Regions from separate parts of the Bradyrhizobium sp. 613_E4_N2_2 genome, predicted to be linked through region 1. Evidence: riboswitches for the same ligand, from Rfam matches in the RefSeq annotation. Region 1 holds a riboswitch; the other holds the start of a gene.
What was found. A riboswitch is a leader RNA that binds a small molecule or an ion and turns the genes downstream of it on or off. The one in region 1 is predicted to bind S-adenosylmethionine.
Positions count from the first base shown of each region.

Region 2: it holds a riboswitch for S-adenosylmethionine, as region 1 does, so the genes downstream of both, AB7290_RS41180 (O-succinylhomoserine sulfhydrylase) here and metX (homoserine O-acetyltransferase MetX) in region 1, are expected to answer to the same signal.

Region 1 covers NZ_CP197234.1:8,175,739-8,183,656, reverse strand. Annotated here, with positions in the region: gene AB7290_RS38770 (lysophospholipid acyltransferase family protein) at 1-148, shown strand, start outside; gene AB7290_RS38765 (gamma-glutamylcyclotransferase) at 145-756, opposite strand; gene AB7290_RS38760 (DUF2125 domain-containing protein) at 867-2,051, shown strand; gene AB7290_RS38755 (prephenate/arogenate dehydrogenase family protein) at 2,160-3,098, opposite strand; gene AB7290_RS38750 (pyridoxal phosphate-dependent aminotransferase) at 3,095-4,189, opposite strand; gene AB7290_RS38745 (chorismate mutase) at 4,226-5,074, opposite strand; SAM riboswitch at 5,279-5,358, shown strand; gene metX (homoserine O-acetyltransferase MetX) at 5,450-6,652, shown strand; gene metW (methionine biosynthesis protein MetW) at 6,668-7,330, shown strand; gene AB7290_RS38730 (alpha/beta fold hydrolase) at 7,390-7,918, opposite strand, start outside.
Region 2 covers NZ_CP197234.1:8,646,370-8,654,287, forward strand. Annotated here, with positions in the region: gene AB7290_RS41155 (hypothetical protein) at 1-502, shown strand, start outside; gene AB7290_RS41160 (MATE family efflux transporter) at 499-1,944, opposite strand; gene AB7290_RS41165 (hypothetical protein) at 2,107-3,159, opposite strand; gene AB7290_RS41170 (PAS domain S-box protein) at 3,264-3,677, opposite strand; gene AB7290_RS41175 (2'-deoxycytidine 5'-triphosphate deaminase) at 3,792-4,928, opposite strand; SAM riboswitch at 5,009-5,088, shown strand; gene AB7290_RS41180 (O-succinylhomoserine sulfhydrylase) at 5,152-6,348, shown strand; gene AB7290_RS41185 (SGNH/GDSL hydrolase family protein) at 6,508-7,497, opposite strand; gene AB7290_RS41190 (SGNH/GDSL hydrolase family protein) at 7,510-7,918, opposite strand, start outside.

The DNA of each region.
Region 1 (7,918 bases):
GCTGCCATCAGGCCTTCCGAAAGACGAGTTTCTCTCGCGCGTGCAAACCGCCATCGAAGACGCGACCGGCCGCCTCGTCGAAGCGGGCCGGAAAGAGCAGGAGCAGTTGATCGGCTCGTCGCCGAGCTACGCGCCGTCGCAGAGCTAGCGGTTCTCTCGATCTTCTGCGGGAGCCGGCGCGTGCAGCGAATGCGCATCACCGTGCAGCATGGTCGCGAGCTGATGCAATTGCGTGTCGCGAAAACCTTCGGCCTCGATCGCCTTCACCGTTGCCGTCACGTAGTCGCGGTTGGCGCCGGACTGGCCATGACCCTGGACGACATGGCGATGCTGGTCGGCGAGCGACAGCCGGCCGGCATACTGGACGTGGCCGCGATCGACGACATAGGCGAGCGCGGAGACGCGCTGTCGCGCATCGTTCTCAAGCCACACCGAGCGCATCACCTCGCGATAGACGGAGGTGACCTGCTCGCGCGCCCGCAGATAGGCGACGACGTCGGCGCGGTCCTTCTCGGCGACGCGAAAAGCAATGCCGCGGCAGGCGCCGCCGCGGTCGAGCCCGAGCACCAGGCCCGGCTGCTCCGGCGTGCCGCGATGCACGAAGGAATAGACGCACAGCGCGCGGTGCTCGCCGACCAGCCGCGCCGGGACGCGTTCCCTGAATTCGAAGCCCGGCCGCCACATGAGCGAGCCATAGCCGAACACCCAGAGGTCGCCCTTGGCTGTGGTGACGGAGGGGAGGGTGATTTCCGACATTTCGGGCACGGCTACCAGAACGACGCCCCCAAGCGAAGCGAATTCTCGGCCTTTCGGCGCGGCCGAACCCCGCTTACATTTGACAAAATCTGGGGTCAAAGGGTCGCCGCATGTCAGATATGACCGTTGCCACAGGCCGCCGCCCCCGTTGGGGCCTTTTCATCGCCCCCATTATCCTCCTGATCCTCGCCGTCGCGTGGAGCTGTTTCTGGTTCTATGCGGCCTCGCAGGCCGAAATCGCCGCAGACGCCTGGCGGGCGCAGGAGGCCAAGTCCGGCCGCATCTATGATTGCGCCAAGCGCTCGATCGCCGGCTTCCCGTTCCGCTTCGAGGTCCAGTGCTCCGGCGCCAGCGTCGCCCTGGTGTCGCAGAACGCCAGCAAGACGCCGTTCACGGCGAAGCTCGACAACATCCTGGTCGTCGCCCAGGTCTACGATCCCAAGCGCGTCATCGCCGAATTCTCCGCGCCGGCGACGCTCACCGACGGCGTCACGCAAAACACCTTCGTGGTGAATTGGAGCAAGGGCCGCAGCAGCGTGTTCGGCCTGCCGGCGGTGCCGGATCGCGCCTCCATCGTGTTCGACGATCCCGTCATCAATCGTCTCGACGGCAGCGTGCAGGTGCCGCTCGCGCGCGCCAAGCAGGTCGAGCTGCACGGTCGCCTCGCAGACGGGTCGCGGTCGGATCATCCTGTGATCGAGACCGTGCTGCACGTCGCGCAGGGCAGCATCCAGGGCGTTCATCCCTTGCTCGCCGAGCCGTTCGAGGCGGATACGCGTGCGAAGATCACGGGCCTCTCCGACCTCACCCCAAAGCCGTGGCCGCAACGCTTCCGCGAGATCCAGGCCGCCGGCGGTCACATCGAGATCGTGCAGTCGCGCGTCCAGCAGGGCGAGATGATCGCGGTTGCGGCCGGCACGCTCGGCCTCTCGGCCAATGGCCGACTCGACGGCGAATTGCAGATGACCGTGACCGGCCTCGAGCGCGTGATCCCGGCGCTCGGCATCGAGAAGATGCTGGAGGAGGGGGTGCCGCAGGCAACCCTCGACCGCGTTGCGCCGGGCGTGAAGTCGCAGGACCTCAACAATCTGTTCGGCGCCCTCGACCGCGCCGTTCCCGGCCTCGGCAAGGTCATCAAGCAGAACGCCAATGCCGGCGTTGCGGCCGGCATCAATTCGATCGGCACCGAGAGCACGCTTGAAGGCAAGAAGGCGAGGAGCTTCCCGCTGAAGTTCGTCGACGGTGCCGTGCTGCTCGGCCCGGTCAAGGTCGGGCAGATCCCGCCGCTGTATTGATCCCCGTCATTGCGAGCGAAGCGAAGCAATCCAGACTTTCTCTTCCTCTTCGGAAACAGTCTGGATTGCTTCGTCGCTACGCTCCTCGCAATGACGAAGGCGAGAGGGCTACGGCTTCTTGCCGAGCTGCGCATGCGGCCGGCCGAAATCCGGCGCTGCCGAATCCTGGCCGATCTCGACGATGCCGCGGCGGATGGCGCGCGTGCGCGTGAAGTGGTCGAACAGCGCCTCGCCGTCGCCGCGCCGGATCGCGCGGGTGAGCTTGGCGAGATCCTCGGTGAAGGTGCCGAGCATCTCCAGCACGGCTTCCTTGTTGGCGAGGAAGACGTCGCGCCACATCGTCGGGTCGGACGCTGCGATGCGGGTGAAGTCGCGGAAGCCGCCGGCCGAGAACTTGATGACCTCGGACTCCGTCACCTGCGCCAGCTCGTCGGCGGTGCCGACGATGGTGTAGGCGATCAGATGCGGCAGGTGGCTGGTGATCGCGAGCACGAGATCATGATGATCCGGCGTCATGATCTCGACCTTGGCGCCCATCGCCGCCCAGAACGCGCGCAGACGATCGGTGGCCGCCGCATCGACGCCTTCCGGCGGCGTCAGGATGCACCAGCGGTTGATGAAGAGCTCGGCGAAACCGGAATCGGGACCCGAATGCTCGGTGCCGGCGACGGGATGCGCGGGCACGAAATGAATGGTCTTCGGCAGATGCGGCGCCATGTCCCTGACGATCGCGCCCTTGACCGAGCCGACGTCGGAGACGATCGCGCCCGGCTTGAGATGCGCAGCGATCTCCTGCGCCACCGGCCCGCAGGCGCCGACGGGAATGCAGAGGATGACGAGATCGGCATCCTTCACCGCTTCCGCATTGGTCGCCACGACCTGGTCGACGATGCCGAGCTCCAGCACCCGCGCGCGCGTCTTCTCCGAGCGCGCGGTGGTGACGATCTCGGAGGCCAAGCCCTGGAGCTTCGCAGCGCGCGCGATCGAGCCGCCGATCAGGCCGAAGCCGATCAGCGCAACGCGCTGGAAGTGCGGTGTGGTGCTCATTTGCCGGCCATGAAGTCGCGCAGGCCCTCGACGACGAGGCGGTTGGCCTCCTCGGTGCCGATGGTCATGCGCAGCGAATGCGGCAGGCGGTAGTTCTTCAGCGCGCGCAACACCAGCCCGCGCTTGGTAAGATACGCGTCGGCCTCGTCCGCGGTCTTGCCATTTTCCGGGAAGTGGATCAGCACGAAATTGGCGACGCCGGGCGTCACCTTCAGTCCGAGCTTGCCGATCTCCTCGGAGAGCCAGTTGCGCCAGGTCTCGGTGAACTGCTTCGACATCGCCTGGTGCGCAGTGTCCTCGATCGCTGCGACCGCGGCATACATCGCCGGTGTCGACACGTTGAAGGGACCGCGGATGCGGTTGACCGCGTCGATGATGTGCTCCGGACCGAACATCCAGCCGACGCGCAGCGCGGCGAGGCCGTGGATCTTGGAGAAGGTGTGCGTCACCACGGTGTTCTCGGTGGTGGCGACGAGCTCGATCCCCATCTCGTAGTCGTTGCGCGAGACGTAATCGGAATAGGCGGCATCGAGCACCAGCAGCACGTGCGACGGCAGGCCGGCGCGCAGCCGCTTGACCTCGTCGAACGGCACATAGGTGCCGGTCGGATTGTTGGGATTGGCGAGCCAGACCAGCTTTGTCTTCGGCGTCACCGCCTTGAGGATGGCGTCGACATTGCAGGTGAGGTTGGTCTCCTGCGCGACCACGTTCTTGGCGCCGACCGCCATGGTCGCGATCGGGTAGACCAGGAAGCCGTGCGTGGTCGAGATCGCCTCGTCGCCGTGGCTGAGATAGGTGTGGGCGAGCAGATTGAGGATCTCGTCCGAGCCGGCGCCGCAGATGATGCGGTTGGGGTCGAGCCCGAAAGAGCGCCCGATCGCTTCGCGCAGCACGCGCGAGGTTCCTTCCGGATAGTCTTCCAGATGCGCCGCCACGTTCCTGAACGCCTCGATCGCCTTGGGCGAGGGCCCGAACGGCGTCTCGTTGGCCGAGAGCTTGAACACCTTGCGGCCCGGCTCAGCCACCGGGCTCTTGCCGGGCGTGTAGGGCGCAATATCGAGAATGCCGGGATTCGGCACGGGGCGGGACATCTTCAACTCCGGAAGTAGCTTTAGGCGGTTCGCGATCTACGATTTCGACCCGGTCGAGGGCACCGTATAGCGCGTTGCGTGGCTGCCGACGAGGGCCGTGGAGCGCACCGAGGCCCCCGCTTCGATCAGGGCAGCCTTGATCTTGTCGATGCTGGTCGCGCTCGTGACCGAGACCAGCAGCGCTGCGCCGTCGAAGGCGGTATCGGGCACTGCCACGATCTCGGCGAGCGGCGACAGCGCCCGCGCGACCTCGGCGTTCCACCCGGACACGCGCACGCTGAAGGTCTCGACCTCCGTCACCACGGCGCTGTCGGCGACGCGGGAGATCGCGAACACCGGCAGCGCGGCCGGATGGTCGGCGCGCTCGACGAAGGGCATCCGCGCGATGATCTTCGGTGCGCCGTCCGCTTCCAGCTCCAGCCACCATGGCGTGCGGCTCGAGGTCGCCGAGACCAGCGCCAGATCGCCCTTGGACTTCGCCACCGCTTCGACCGCGGCCTGCGCGCTGAAATGCGCGACGTAAGGCACCGTGAAGCCGAAATGGAAGCGCACGGAATCGCGCATCGCCGGCTCGCTCACCGAGATGTCGGCATGCACGGAGAACGGCGCTTGGACGTAAGTGAACGTCGAGATGATGACGCGCCAGATGCTCTCGACCGTGTCGAGCGGCAGGATGCCGCGATGACGCTGGACGATGTCACGCATCATGGCGGCCTCGCGCGCCGGGCGGAACGCCGAGCCGACCTCCTGGGTCTGCTTTACCTGGATCAGGCGGTCGATGATGTCGCCGCGCTGCATCAGGAGACGATGCATGCCCTCGTCGATCGCGTCGATCTCCTTGCGCAATTCCTGGAGCGATGGTGGCGCGGGCGGACGGTGGGACATATCTGACTGGACTGTTGAGAGGCGTTCCAATGCGGATCGGCCAGGCAAGCTGGTAGGTTCGGATCCGCTGCGATCGATATCCTGATTAGGCAGTCGGGGCGGCGAAAGCAAAGAGAAATGACGTCCTTTTGGGCTGATGTGACAGAGACGAATTTGGCTAATCCGGACCGCGACTTGACGAAAACCGCCCAAGACAGTAGGTTTTGCCTGTTCCGTGGTCATTTGAGCCGGCCGGCTTGCAGCCACGTTAAAAAACTCGCTAAACAGGCCGGGGACCCTTTCGATCCCGGCCGAACCTATCGTTCAGGCCGGGTTTTTCATGGCCTGATGTCACTGCGATCGAACGTCTGATCGCAAACGAGGGCGATGTCAGAGATGGGTGGCGTCAAGTCTGTGCCGAGTCCCGCGATCAGTGCCGACGACCGGTCGCATGAGGCGGATCATCCGAATTCGCAGGTCGCGCAGTTCGGCGCCGAGCAGCCGCTGCGGCTCGATTGCGGCATCGATCTCACCCCGTTCCAGATCGCCTACCAGACCTATGGCGAGCTCAACGCTGATCGCTCCAACGCGGTGCTGATCTGCCATGCGCTGACCGGCGATCAGCATGTCGCCAACGTGCATCCCGTCACCGGCAAGTCGGGTTGGTGGGAGACGCTGGTCGGTCCCGGCCGACCTCTTGATCCTCAGCACTACTTCATCATTTGCGCCAACGTGATCGGCGGCTGCATGGGCTCGACCGGGCCGGCCTCGATCAATCCCGCGACCGGCAAGGTGTGGGGCCTGGATTTCCCCGTCATCACCATTCCCGACATGGTGCGCGCGCAGGCGATGCTGATCGACCGGCTCGGCATCGACACGTTGTTCGCGGTGGTCGGCGGCTCGATGGGCGGCATGCAGGTGCTGCAATGGACCGCGGCCTATCCCAAGCGCGTGTACTCCGCGCTGGCGATTGCCTGTTCGACACGGCACTCGGCGCAGAACATCGCCTTCCACGAGCTCGGCCGCCAGGCCGTGATGGCCGATCCCGACTGGCACAACGGCCGCTACACGGATCAGGGCATCCATCCGCATCGCGGACTTGCGGTGGCACGGATGGCCGCGCACATCACTTATCTCTCCGACGCCGCGCTGCATCGCAAGTTCGGCCGCCGCATGCAGGACCGCGAGCTGCCGACGTTCTCGTTCGACGCCGACTTCCAGGTCGAGAGCTATCTGCGCTACCAGGGCTCGTCCTTCGTCGAGCGGTTCGACGCCAACTCCTATCTCTATCTGACCCGTGCGATGGACTATTTCGACATCGCCGGCGACCATGGCGGCGTGCTGGCGAAGGCGTTCGCGGGCATCGAGACGCGCTTCTGCGTGGTCTCCTTCACCAGCGACTGGCTGTTCCCGACCGCGGAATCGCGCGCACTGGTGCATGCGCTGAACGCGTCGAGCGCGCGGGTGTCGTTCGCCGAGATCGAGACCGATCGCGGCCATGACGCCTTCCTGCTCGACGTGCCAGAATTCTTCGATATCGCCCGTGCTTTCCTGCAATCGGCAGGGAAGGCGCGCGGGCTCACCGGCAGGATTGACTGACAAGGACGGCTAGCGATGTCTGTGCAGGAAGTGCTGCCGCTGGGCGGCGTTGCGACGGAGCAGTCAGGCCAGTTTCGCGCCGATCATCTGCTGGTCGCCGAGATGGTCAAGCCCGGCTCGAAAGTGCTCGACGTCGGCTGCGGCGAGGGCGATTTGCTCCAGCTTCTGGAGACCCGCGGCATCGACGGGCGCGGCATCGAGCTGTCGCGCGAGGGCGTCAATCGCTGCGTCGCCAAGGGCCTCGCGGTGGTGCAGGGCGATGCCGACACCGATCTCGTCAATTATCCCGACGACGCCTTCGATTACGTCATCCTGTCGCAGACGCTGCAGGCGACGCGGCAGCCGCGGGTCGTGCTGGAGAATCTGCTGCGCATCGGCCGCCGCGCCATCGTGTCGTTCCCGAATTTCGGCTTCTGGAAGATGCGGCTCCAGCTCCTGGTCGGCGGCCACATGCCGCGCACCGAGAATCTGCCGGCGACCTGGTACGACACCGCCAACATCCATTTCTGCACCATCAAGGATTTCGTCGAGCTCTGCGACGCGATCGACGTCAAGATGGAGCGCGCCGAGGCGCTGGATCTCTACGGCCGTCCATTGCGGCTGCGGTTGCCGTGGTGGGTGTGGAACATGTTCGGCGAGCAGGGTGTGTTCTTGCTCACGCGCGGGCAGGGGAAGTAGCTGCCGTCATTCCGGGCCTGCGCCTGTCGGCGCATCCCGGAATGACAGCGGCTGGCAGTCTAATGCGCCGCCAGCGACCGCGGATCGCGCACCGGCCAGCGCCCGGCTTCCACCAGCGTCACGAACCGCTCCACGCTCTCGTTGAACAGCGCGGGCTCTTCGAGATTGAGCACGTGGCCGGATTTCGGAAACATCGCGAGGCCCGCCGCGGGCAGGTGCTTCTTCAGGAACAGGCTTGCTCCGACGCAGGGATCGTCTTCGTCGCCGCAGATGATCAGCGCCGGTGTCGCTACGCCTCTGATCGCGTCGGTCATCGCAAAGATCGATGGCCTGCCGCCCTGGAAGCCGCGCATCGTGTTCGCGGAGCCCTTGGCATCGTGGCGCGCCAGTGCGGCGTAGAAATCGGCATGGCCGCGCGGATCCTTGACCAGGAAGGGAATCCGGCTCGGCGCCTCGCGCGTGACCTTTGCGACCTCGGCGGAGCCGAGCGTCTCGAACTGCTCGGCGTTGGCGCGGCACTGCTTGCGCCAGTTGTCGAGATTCTCGATCTCCGATCCTGAGCCCACGCCGGCCAGCGTCATCGACAGC
Region 2 (7,918 bases), 470 kb from region 1:
GAGAGGTGCGGATAAGGTGATCTGCCAGGCGGCCGCCGTGCTGCTGCTATTTTCGATCTCGAGCGCGCCGGCAAAGGCGCAGTTCCTCGGCGGCGGAGGCGCCGGCGGCGAGGACATGATGACCCAGATGGCGCCGATGCTGGAGATGATGAAGGCGAAGATGGGCAAGCGCCGCTTCGCCATGCTGATGCAGACCATGGGTCCGATGATGAGCCGCATGATGGAGAACGGCGGCGGCGGGCTCGGCGGCATGATGGGGGGCGGCGGCAGCCTGAGTGGCGGCAATTTCGGCGGTGGCTTCGGCGCGCCGAACTACGGCGACTACACGCCGATGGGCGCAGGCGGCTACATGCCGACCGGAATGGGCGGCATGGGTGGCGGCGACATCATGGGTATGCTGGGTGGTTCCGGCGGCGGCGACATGATGGCGATGATTCCGCAGCTGATGCGGCTCGCCAATGTCGGCGGCGGTGGCGGCCATCGCCGCCACAGACACCGCTAGTCTGCAACGCCCGAAAGCGCAGGCCTGATCGCAGGTTTCGTCTCGCGCGGCCCCCAGCGTGTCAGCACCACGCTGGAGCACGAGAGCAGGCCGAGCACGACCATCGAGCTCGCGGCCAGCCAGAAGAAGCTCTGCGCGGTGGCATCATGCGTCGACAGCCACCAGCCGATCGCCGCGATGTAGATCAGGCGCGCGGTCTGCGCCAGCACCGGCCCGATCACCTTGGCCGCGCCCTGCGACGAGAAATACATTGTCGAGGCGAGCCCGATGAAGGCGTAGAACGGCGCCACCGTCGACAGATATTCATGGCTGGTCGCGCGCACGGTGGCGCTGTCGGTGAAGATGTTGACCCAGAGATCTGGGAACAGCGCGACGAGGCACGCCGGCGCGCCGACGGCGACGAACGCGCTCGCACCGGCGATCCAGGCGATGCGCCGGGCGCGCGCGATGCGCACCGCGCCGATCGCCATGCCGATCATCGGCACCGAAGCGATGCCGAACGAGAACGCGATCGAGGTCAGCAAAAATTCCAGCCGCGCGCCGATGCCGTAGCCGGCGAGGATCGCAGTGCCGAACTTTGCCAGCATGTGGGTGAAGATCGAGATCGTCAGCACCGATTGCAGCGGCGAGAAGCAGGCGATGGCGCCGACCTTCAGGATATCGAAGAACATCGCCCATTGAACGCGCAGCCCGCGCAGTTTCGGTACGATTCGGGCGCGGCCGGAGAACAGGTACCAGCCCATCACACAGATGTTCATGGAATAGGCGATCAGCGAGCCGGCCGCGACGCCGCGCATGCCGAACTGCGGCACGGGCCCGAGCCCGAGGCCCAGCGTGCCGCCAAGCACGACCTGCATGACCGCGGAATTCAGCATCAACAGCGAGGGCAGCTTCATGTTGCCAGTGCCGCGCAACACGCCGGCCATGGTGTTGAGCAGCCACGGCAGCACGGCCCCGCCAAAAAACACCTGTGTGTAGGCGACCGCATGCGTCAGCACATCCCCGCGGCCACCAAGCATTTCCAGCACCTTGGGCCCGAAGATCAGCATGCCCAGCATGAAGACGAGGCCGAAGGTGATGCCGATCAAGAGCGCATGCGCGGCGAGCGTGCCGGCGCGCTCGCGGTCGCCTGCGCCGAGCGCCCGCGCGATGGCCGACGCCACGGCGCCGCCCATTGCCCCGCCGGACATCGTCATGGTCAGGATCACTGTCGGAAACACCAGCGCCATTGCCGCCAGCGCCTCGACGCCGAGCCTGCCGATATAGGAGGTCTCCGCTATCACCACACAGGTGCCGGCCGACAGCGCGACCACGTTCGGCCAGGCGAGTCCGAGCAGCGTGCGCAGAATCGGCCCGTCCATCAGCGCGCTTCGTACCGGCCGCGGAGGCGGCGGCAACGGACGCTCTTGTTCATCGACCGGGATTTCGGCGATGTCGGACATGTCCTCTCCCGGGCGCAGGCCATTCGCGGCGCGGCAATGCGTAGGTGTGCCAATAAATTTCTTCGCGCGGAAGGCGCGGCGACAGGCTTAGCACGACAATTGCCGATTCCTCCTGCGCCGGATGCAGGCGTGCCCTGCGGCAGCGCATTTCAACAGATGGAATTACTCAATGGTCCACACCAGCGGCGGCTGACCGCCCGCTGTCGGGCGCAGGTGCACGCCGATGTGCCGCCCGCATCCGGCAGCGAGCCCCTCGAACAACCCTTCCAGCACCCTGGTGCAGACGCGATGATAGTCGGCGACGTCATCCATCAGCTTCCAGCTCTGCTGACGAAATTCAAACGTGCCTTCTGATGCCGTCGTCTCGGCAGCGTCATCCTGCGCGGCAAACAGAGCGTTCAGGAACGCTGCGAACTCGCTGGCGCCACCACGGCTCATAGACAGCGCCGCGGCGACCTCGTCAAAATACTGCATCCCGATCAGCTTGCCAGTGAGGTGCAGGAGATAGCCGGCGTCTTCGGGGCCGAACAATTGCACCATGACGGGCGCGGCGGTGCGCACATATTCCATCGCGTAGTTGCGGTAGGCCTTTTCCAGCCGCGGCTTCGGCCAACTCGCGACGGGCAAGGCAGGCGCGGCTTTAGCGTCGAACAACGGCGCTTCCAGATGGCGCGCGAACACCAGGCGTTGATCCAGCCCGAGCTGGTGGTCGTACTGATAATAATAGCCTTCGAGCCCATCCTGACCGTCGACGCTCTGCTTGGTGCAGACGAAGCCGAGCCTGGTATCGCCGAGCGCGACGCCATTGTTGGCGTGCCAGCCGCGCAGCATCGCGCGGCTGACCTCACCCGGCACGCCGCAGATCGCGGTGCCCTTCCAGATCCAGCGCGGCGGCGGATAGCGGATCCAGGCTTTGCGGTCGCTCTCATACATGTACTCGACATGCACGCCGCCGATCCAGTTGGAGAGATAATGATATTGCGCGGCGGCCACCGCCGGCGGCAGATGATTGAGACCGAGCTTTTCGAGCCCCGGCAGGAAGCGCTCCTGCTGCTGGCGGCGAAACACGCGGAAGACGAATTCGGCAGCATCCGCCGTGCCGCGCCGTGTGACGACGGTGAGGATGAGTCCGGTGAAATAGGCGTGATAGAGGTCGGCGACCGCGCGCCAGCGCTTCCATTGCGCTTCTTGTGCTGCGTCTGTTGCGGCGGTCATGTTCGCTCCCGATCGTTGTTTTGATCGAGTGTGTCACTGCGACCTGTACGAGGCAACCTGACGCTCAGGCAGAGCGCCCTGCACGCCAGCCCGTCAATTCCGCATCACGAATTTTGCGCAAGCCTGGCCCCACGCTCGCGCTCGACGCGTTCGGTGACGTCGCGCGCCATCGCGACCGATCCGACCACGGCACCACCGGCATCGCGCACCAGCGCGAAGGTCATCTCGATGTAGAGCTTGCGTCCGCTCTGGTGCAGCGCGCGGGTCAGCGTCGGCCTGCCCGCAAGCTTCATCGCCCCGGTGGCAAGCGCAGCTTCGAAGCCCTTCCAGTGCGCGGCGCGCAGATGTTCGGGAATGATCAGATCGAGGTTCTGGCCGAGCGCTTCGTCGGCGGAGAAGCCGAACAAGGCGGTCGATGCACGATTCCAGCGCGTGATGGTGCCAGAGCGATCCGAATAGATCAGCGCGTCCGCGACGTCGTCGAGGATTCTTGCGTCGAGTTCGGATTGAACACTCATCTCGCCACCTCGCATGCAGCCGGATTTCAGCTTGCATCCCGGCAGTAGTCAATCGAGGGGCTGCGGCGTACTGGATGCCCCGGTCAAGCCGGGGCATGACAGTAGAGTGTGGAGCTACACCCGAAAATGCTTCGATAGTTTGAGGCCCTGCGCCTGGTAGTTCGAGCCGATGCGCTGGCCGTACATCGCGTCGGGGCGCGCCAGCATTTTCTCGTAGACGAGACGGCCGACGATCTGGCCGTGCTCGAGAATGAACGGCACCTCGCGCGAGCGCACTTCGAGCACGGCGCGCGATCCCTGCCCGCCAGCTCCGGCATAGCCGAAGCCGGGATCGAAGAAGCCGGCATAGTGCACGCGGAACTCGCCGACCAGGGGATCGAACGGCACCATCTCCGCGGCGTAGTCGGGCGGCACCTGCACGGCTTCCTTGGAGGCGAGGATGTAGAACTCGCCGGGGTCGAGGATCAGGCTGCCGTCGGGACGCGCCGAGATCGGTTCCCAGAAATCCTCCACCGCATAGCCGGAGCGGCGGTCGACGTCGACGACACCGGTGTGGCGCTTGGCGCGATAGCCGACGAAGCCGTTGGCCTTCTCGCCGGAGAGGTCGACGGAGACGGCAACGCCGCCGGTGAGATCGGCATCGTCGAGATCGACGAGACGCTCGGTCGCATGCAGCGCCTCGAGCTCGTCGATGTTGAGGATGGCATCTCCGGTGCGGAAGCGTACCTGGCTCAGGCGCGAGCCCTCGCTGACCAGTACCGGAAACGTCTTCGGGCTGATCTCGGCGTAGAGCGGGCCGTGATAGCCGGCGCCGATCATGTCGAAGCGTCGGGTGCCGTCGGCGATGACACGGGTGAAGACATCGAGCCGGCCGGTCGAGCTTTTCGGGTTCGCGGCGGCGACGATCTCCGGCGGCAGCGCCAGGCTTTCCAAGAGCGGCACGATGTAGACGCAGTTGGTCTCCAGCACTGCGCCATCGGCGAGGCTGAACTCGTGCAGCTTTAACTCGTCGATGCGCTCGGCGACGGTCGCGCCGGGACCCGGCAGGAAGCTGGCGCGAACGCGATAGGCGATGTCGCCGAGGCGAAGGTCGAGGCTCGCCGGCTGGATCTGGCTTTCGACGAAGTCATAAGCGGGCAGGATGAGGCCCGCCTTCGCCATCGCCGCGATCATGCGGTCGGGCAGGATACCATTGGCGTCGGCGGCAACCGTGAAGCTCAACCGGGGGTCCTCGTCAGGGGTCAAATGCATCCGGACATGCGGGAAATAGCAGCCTTTTACGGCTATCCGATGGACGCCTTGACGGAAAGGCCATTGCGGAATATGAGCATCACTTATCCCGTGGTGATTTGAGCCGGCCGGCTTGCAGCCACGTTAAATAAGTCGCTAAACAGGCCGGGGACCTCTGTGATCCCGGCCCGTGGAAGTTATCCAGGCCGGTGACCATTTTCGATGGTCACGCAGAGGAGGTCCTATGTCGAAGTCCCCGGCGTCCACCACGCAATACCGTCCCGAAACCCGCCTGGTCCATTCCGGCACCCTGCGCTCGCAATATGGCGAGACGTCGGAGGCGCTGTTCCTGACCCAGGGCTACGTCTACAACAGCGCCGAGGAGTGCGAGGCGCGGTTCAAGGGCGAGGACCCCGGCTTCATCTATTCGCGCTATTCCAACCCGACCATCTCGATGTTCGAGCGCCGCATGATCGAGCTCGAAGGCGCCGAAGCCGCCCGCTCGGCCGCGACCGGCATGGCCGCGGTGACGACCGCGATCCTGGCGCCGCTGAAGGCCGGCGATCATGTGGTGGCCTCGCGCGCCCTGTTCGGCTCCTGTCTCTACGTCATTCAGGATCTCTTGCCGCGCTACGGCATCGAGACGACGCTGGTCGACGGAGCCGATCTCGACCAGTGGCAGCGCGCCTTGCGGCCGAACACCAAGACGTTCTTCCTGGAGAGCCCGACCAACCCGACGCTCGACGTGCTCGACATTCCAGGGATCGCCGAGATCGCGCACAGCGGCGGCGCGCGGCTCGTCGTCGACAACGTGTTCGCGACGCCGATCTGGCAGAGCCCGCTCGCGTTAGGGGCCGACGTCGTGGTCTATTCCGCGACCAAGCACATCGACGGCCAGGGCCGTTGTCTCGGCGGCATCATCCTGTCGTCGGAAGCGTTCATCGCCGAGCACATCCACAATTTCATGCGCCAGACCGGCCCGTCGATCTCGCCGTTCAACGCGTGGGTCCTGCTCAAGGGCCTGGAAACGCTCGGCGTACGCGTGCGCGCGCAGACCGAGACGGCGGGACGCATCGCCGACGTGCTGGCGAGCCATCCGAAGATTTCGCGCCTGGTCTATCCCGGCCGCGCCGATCATCCGCAGGCAGCTCTCGTGAAGAAGCAGATGCGCGGCGGCTCGACGCTGGTCGGCTTCGAGGTCAAGGGCGGCAAGCAGGGTGCGTTCCGCGTGCTCAACGAGCTCAAGCTTGCAAAAATCTCGAACAATCTCGGCGATGCCAAGAGCCTCGTCACGCATCCGGCGACCACGACGCATCAGCGCCTCAAGCCGGAAGACCGCGCCGCGCTCGGAATCAGCGAGGGCTTCATCCGCTTCTCGGCGGGGCTCGAGCATGCGGATGATCTGATCGAGGATCTGACTGCGGCGCTGGAGAAGGCGTGAGGGCTTCACGAGCTCGGAACGTAGGGTGGGCAAAGCGACTTGTCCGCCGTAGCTCGAAGAGCGAAGGCGGAAGCGTGCCCACCATTCACGATCATATCGCCGATAGATGGTGGGCACGGCGCGCGAAGAGCGCGCCTTTGCCCACCCTACGGCACCGAGCTACATCGGCCGATACGTCCGCACGTCGGCGGGCACGTTGACGCCGAGCTTGATCTGGCCGACGGAGCGGATGATGTCGTCGCCGAGGATCTGCGCGAAGCAGGCATAGCCCCAATCGTTCATATGCAGGCCGTCGGCGATCACGAAACTCTCGACCGGGATCGATTGATTCTCGTGCCAGTCGCGCATCACCTCGAAGCGGGGGAAGATGCCGACGTGACGGAGCTCGGCGACCTTGCCGAGCAGGTGCACCATCTTGCCGGCGCTCTCCTTGCGCTGGTTGACGGCCGGCGAATATTGCGGATCGACCAGCACGATGTCGGCGCCGCCAGCGGCCTGGATGCGGGAGATGCCGTCCTCGACCATCTTGGCGGTGTCACCGGGATCGAGATTGCGCAGCACCGCATTGGTGCCGACCTGCCAGATCACGAGATCCGGATGCACGTCGATCACCTCCTTCTGGAGGCGCTTCATCATCTCGGGCGCGTCCTCGCCGCCGACGCCGGCGTTGATGACGGTGATGTCGGCGGTCGGATATTGCCGGCGGAGCTGCGCGGCGAGACGGTTCGGATAGTTGAAATCGGGCGAGCTCGCGCCATAGCCTGCCGTCGACGACGAGCCGAACGCGACGATCACGACGGGTTTGCCGGCGACGAGCTTGCCCGCGACATGCGGCAGCGAGCCCATCGCCTTCGAGCCACCCTTCGGCGTGAGGCAGGGCACGCGGCTGAAAATGTCCCCGGCGGATTTCGCGACCTGCTTCACCTTGTCGATGGCGCGGGCGGTCACGCCGCGCTGCTCGTGGGACGTCGCGGCGACGGTGGTCTGGGAAGGCGAAGCGGAAGCCGGACTAGCGGCCTGCTGCGGCGCGGGCGTTGCCTGCGTGGCCTGCGCCTGCACTGGTGCCAGCGACACCGGCGTCAGGAGCAGCAGAGCCGCCGCGGGCGCAGCCAGCCATGCAGTCAACCAAAAAGGGCGGAGAGAACTCATTAACGCTAGACCTCAATTTTGCTGCTGGGCCGGCCCCAGATGGGCTGCGTCGATCACAAACTGTGCCAACGCCCGGCCAAGGCAGTCATGGACCTGTTTCGCCAGCTCTGGCCCGCGGGACGGGCTGAACAGGTCGAACTGACCCTGATCATTCCACTGCCGCATGATCGCGAAACGGTCGAACAGCGGGATGTCATGCTCCTGCGCCACCACCCGCATATTGTCGAGATAGGGCGGCACCGAGATCATGGTTTCGGTACGCGGGCTGTACTGCAAGTTCATCAACACGACGTCAGCCCCTGCTTTTTGCAGCGCGGAAACCCCTTCGGTTACCGCCCCGCGAAAATCATCGGGATCAATCGCTCGGATAGCATCCACAGTCCCGGTCTGCCAGATGACCAAAGTAGGCCTTTTTGCTTCC